One region of the Sporanaerobacter sp. genome, then DNA from elsewhere that is predicted to be linked to it. Evidence: a T-box and tRNA genes for the amino acid it is inferred to sense, from the RefSeq annotation. Region 1 holds a T-box; the other holds one or more tRNA genes.
The links. The T-box of region 1 lies ahead of argS (arginine--tRNA ligase). A T-box ahead of a tRNA ligase gene usually reads a tRNA of that ligase, here a tRNA-Arg.

Region 1 (2,472 bases):
GAGTTAAAAGTATATGCATTGACTAAAGAGGGAATAGAAAATGCATCTGTAGAATTTGATGTGGAAACTTTAAGCCCGACCTATAGGTTATTGATTGGTGTTCCAGGAAAATCTAATGCTTTTGAAATTTCTAAACGTCTTGGACTCAACGATTATATAATTGACCATGCAAGAGAACTCATTTCAAAAGAAAATATCCAGTTTGAAGATATACTTCAAGCCATAGAAAAAGATAGGCGAATAGTTGAGGAAAACAAAATTGAAACAGAAAAATTGAGAGAAGAAATTGAAAAATTAAAAGAAGAATTGACTAGAGAAAAGGAAAAAACCTCAAATGCAAGAGAAGATATAATTAGAAAGGCAAAAGAAGAAGCAAGAATTATAATTAAAAGGGCAAAAGAAGAAGCAGACAGTATAGTTGATGAATTAAGAGATATTTCTATTGAAATAGAAAAAGAAAAGAATAAGAAAATTCAGGAAGCCCAAGATAGATTAAAAGAAAATCTTAATGAAGTAGAAAAAGATTTATCAGGTAATTTGCTGAAAGTTAAGAACAATAAACCTCCTAAAAATTTAAAAGAAGGAGAAACAGTAGAAATACTATCATTAGGACAATATGGAACTGTACTTTCTCAAGCGGATGCTGATGGAAATGTAAATGTTCAAGTAGGTATTATGAAGGTAAAAGTTCATATATCTAATTTGAAAAGGGCTAAAGAAGAAAAAACAATACAATCACAAGTAAGTACTAAAAATATAATTAAGAATAAATCCCAAAATATAAAAAATGAGTTGGATTTGAGAGGGGAAACTTTAGATGAAGCATTGTTAGATTTAGATAAGTATTTAGATGATGCTTATCTAGCAAGATTGAAAGAAGTATTTATAATTCATGGGAAAGGTACAGGAGTTTTAAGAGAAGGAATAACTGGTCTTCTAAAAAGTCATAAACATGTAAAGTCTTATAGATTAGGTAAGTATGGTGAAGGAGGAAGTGGAGTTACGGTGGTAGAACTTAAATAAGCCCTTGAAATAATGATGATTGTATTGTATATTTATAATTAATAATTATATAATAGATAATTCTGTGAAAGGGATAGTAGGGTATATTGTTTTGTCAAAGCGAATTGGGGATGGTGAGAGCCCAATACGAAGATATACTTGAAGAGAGCCTTGGAGAATAACATCTGAAAAAAATAGTAGGATGTTACGCAATTGCGTTAAAAGTCATGAGTGGGCAAATTGCCAACTAGAGTGGTAACACGGGATATACTCTCGTCTCTTTATGGAGATGAGAGTTTTTTTTCTAAAAAAATACTTAAGGAGGATAAAAATGATAGATTTTAAAAATCAAGCAGTTAATTTAATATCTCAAATAGATAGCGGTTTGGACATTGATGAAATCGAGTCGTTGATTGAGATTCCACCATCTTATGATATGGGAGATTATGCTTTTCCATGTTTTAAATTAGCTAAAACTTTTAGAAAAGCACCAAATTTAATTGCAGAAGAAATTGCAAATAAAATTAGGGAAAATGAATATTTTGAGAGAATTGAAAATGTAGGTCCATATGTGAACTTTTTTGTCAATAAAGAAGTTCTTGCAAGGACAGTTCTTGATGAAGTAAAAAGTAAAAATGAAACGTATGGTTCTTCAACTCTTGGGGAGGGGAAAACTGTTATTGTCGAATATTCCTCACCTAATATTGCAAAACCTTTTCATATTGGCCACATAAGAACTACTATAATAGGTCATGCACTATATAGAATATATAGCTTTTTGGGTTATAAAACTATAGCTATTAATCATTTAGGAGATTATGGAACCCAATTTGGTAAGTTAATTGTGGCTTACAAGAATTGGGGAGATAGGAGTGTTATAGAGAAAGATCCTATAAATGAACTTTTAAAATTATATGTTAAATTCCATGAAGAAGCAGAAAAAAATGACAATTTAAATGATGAAGCTAGGAGTTGGTTTAAAAAGCTTGAAGACGGAAATGAAGAAGCTTTGGAGTTGTGGCGTTGGATGAGAGAAATAAGCTTAAAAGAATTTAACAAAGTTTATGATTTGTTAGGCATAAAATTTGATTATTTTACTGGAGAAAGTTTTTATTCAGATAAAATGCCAAGAGTAATTAAGGAATTAGAAGAAAAAAATTTATTAGTAAAATCAGAAGGTGCTGAAATAGTAGATTTGGAAAAGTACAATATGCCTCCTGCTCTAATAAGAAAAAGTGACGGTTCTACTCTTTATATTACAAGAGATATAGCAGCAGCAATCTATAGAAAAGAAAAATTTGATTTTTATAAAAACATTTATGTAGTGGGGTCAGAACAAATACTTCATTTTAAACAATGGAAAAAGGTCATAGAATTAATGGGATATGATTGGGCAAAAGATTGTATTCATGTACCTTTTGGAATGGTTAGCCTTGAAGAAGGAACTATGTCTACTAGAAAAGGGAAGGT
Region 2 (2,472 bases), 420 kb from region 1:
AAGATTAAAAGTATAAATCCCGATATTATAGTTCTTACAGGAGACATAATAGATGCAAAGACTAAGGATTTTGATTATTCAATAAGTATGATAAGAGATTTAAAAAATATAACTGATAAAATATATTTTGTCTGGGGAAATCATGAAATAAGGAATAATAGAGGTAAGGAATTTGTTGAAATTTTAAAAAGAATGGGTATTTTTGTATTAGAAAATGAAAATACTAGAGTTCATATAAATAATACAGAAATGAATATATGTGGAGTAAATTTTTATATAGATAAAAATGATTATAAAAATTCATTAGATGGGATAGATGAAAAAAGCTATACTATATTGCTTTCTCATTCCCCTAATAGACCTATATCCTATTCTGAAGGCAAGGAAGATTTAATTCTTGCAGGGCATACCCATGGAGGACAGGTTAGATTTCCTATAATTGGAGCTATAGTGGCACCAGGACAAGGATATTTTCCAAAACATGATAAAGGATTGTTTAAAATAGGGAATACTACCTTATATATAGATAGTGGTCTTGGGAATAGTGTATTTCCTATTCGATTTTTAAATAGAATTCAAATAAGTAATATTGCCATAAAAAAGGGGTATAAATAATTTAAAATAATCTTATGAGGGGTGTTGCTTATGAAAAAAGCTATATTAGGAATTCAAGTTGGTGGAAGAAGTGATACTGCATTAGAACTTCAAAGAATACTCACTGAATATGGCTGTTATATCAAAACACGTGTGGGAGTTCATGATACTGATCCATCTAAAAAGATTTGTAGTGAGATGGGTATTATATTGTTAGATTTTGTAGTAGGAGAAGATGAAAAACTTGCTGAATTTGAAGAAGCATTGGAGAAAATAGATGGCATAGTAGTTAAAAAGATGGAATTTGATATGTAAATGTATTTGACCAAAGGACTAATTCCATTTATAATGGAATTAGTTCTTCTTGCGCCCTTAGCTCAGTTGGATAGAGTCGCTGACTTCGAATCAGTTGGTCGGGGGTTCGAGTCCCTCAGGGCGCGCCAATATTCATATTATAATCTCATTATTGTTGATTAAGTTTATTGTTTTGATTTAGGTAATCTAATCTACCTTCTAAATATTGAAGATGATTGTCTATTTCAGAAGTCATTCTTTCATACATTTGTTTTGCTTGTTGATCTTCAGTTGCTTGTGCCATAGTAGCGTAACAGCATGAATTAGCATCAGCAATAGATATACTCAAAATTTTTTATATAAAAATATATTTTTATATTCACACTTTAAATTTTGTCATATTTAGGTCTTTGCCAAAATATTATTTATATATAATAAAAATATGGTGGTGAAGATATGTATGACAATTTTATGACCCCAGATGTTTTAGGCACTTTTACAGGGCTGGTAGTTGCTACTAGTATCATAGTACAGTTTACCAAAGGTTTCGTAAAGAAAGGCTTTGGAGATGGTGCCGTAAGACTTTATACTTTTCTTATATCCCTTATATTGACTTTCGTATTTGCAAAATCAGGTAATGGAGTTCAAGGTGTGGTACTTACCATAATAAATGCTATATTGATTTCATTTGCTGCTATGGGTGGCTATGAAGTGGTATCTGATCCAAGAGCAGAAAAACAAAAAATAAAATAGAAACAAAATTGTGAATGGTTTGACCGGAACATATATATAATTTTTAGATATATGATTTTTAAAAAAAAGGTTTCCTTAAATTTAATGATTTCAATGGAAGCCTTTTTTGTTTTTTCTATTGACACTGGGTGTGCATTGGTGTACTATATAGTTAGTGCACTAACATACAACGATATTCACGGAGGTGAAAAAATGGAATTTGATGATAAGCTACCTATCTATATACAGATAATGAATTATATAAAAAAGAAAATAGTTTCAGGGGAAATAAACGGAGGTGATAAATTGCCATCAGTTAGAGAACTTTCATCAGAATTAAAGGTAAATCCAAATACAGTCCAGAGGACTTATCAAGAACTTGAAAGAGAAAATCTAGTCTTTACTCAAAGAGGAATGGGGACTTTTGTCATAGAAGATACAGAAATAATTAAGAATTTGAAAAAAAGTATGGCATTAGACATTGTCAACAACTTTATTTCCGAAATGAAGGAATTGGGTTTTGAATATAAAGAGATAGTTGAAATAATATTGGACAACAAAAAAAAGGAGGAATAGAAATGGGCAACTTAGTCGAAATTAAGGGTTTGTCAAAGAATTATTTGAGTAAAAAAGCACTAAACAATTTAAGTTTAGATATTGAAAGTGGAAAAGTAGTAGGAATACTTGGACCTAATGGAAGTGGAAAGACTACACTTATAAAAATACTCACTGGACTTTTAAGGCAGTCTAAAGGAGAAGTATTTATAGATGGGCACAATGTAGGGGTATATACAAAATCTATAGTATCGTATTTGCCAGATAGAAATTTTTTGTACAATTGGATGACGATAG

Region 2: it encodes a tRNA-Arg, which carries the amino acid that the T-box ahead of argS (arginine--tRNA ligase) is inferred to sense. The anticodon was not compared.

What each region holds. Positions count from the first base shown of each region.
Region 1 covers NZ_CP181252.1:13,644-16,115, reverse strand. Annotated here, with positions in the region: gene ACFWUA_RS00125 (endonuclease MutS2) at 1-1,023, shown strand, start outside; T-box leader at 1,079-1,286, shown strand; gene argS (arginine--tRNA ligase) at 1,334-2,472, shown strand, end outside.
Region 2 covers NZ_CP181252.1:438,035-440,506, reverse strand. Annotated here, with positions in the region: gene ACFWUA_RS02150 (metallophosphoesterase) at 1-615, shown strand, start outside; gene ACFWUA_RS02145 (hypothetical protein) at 646-909, shown strand; tRNA gene ACFWUA_RS02140 (tRNA-Arg) at 961-1,037, shown strand; gene ACFWUA_RS02135 (DUF1657 domain-containing protein) at 1,058-1,192, opposite strand; gene ACFWUA_RS02130 (hypothetical protein) at 1,345-1,641, shown strand; gene ACFWUA_RS02125 (GntR family transcriptional regulator) at 1,834-2,196, shown strand; gene ACFWUA_RS02120 (ABC transporter ATP-binding protein) at 2,199-2,472, shown strand, end outside.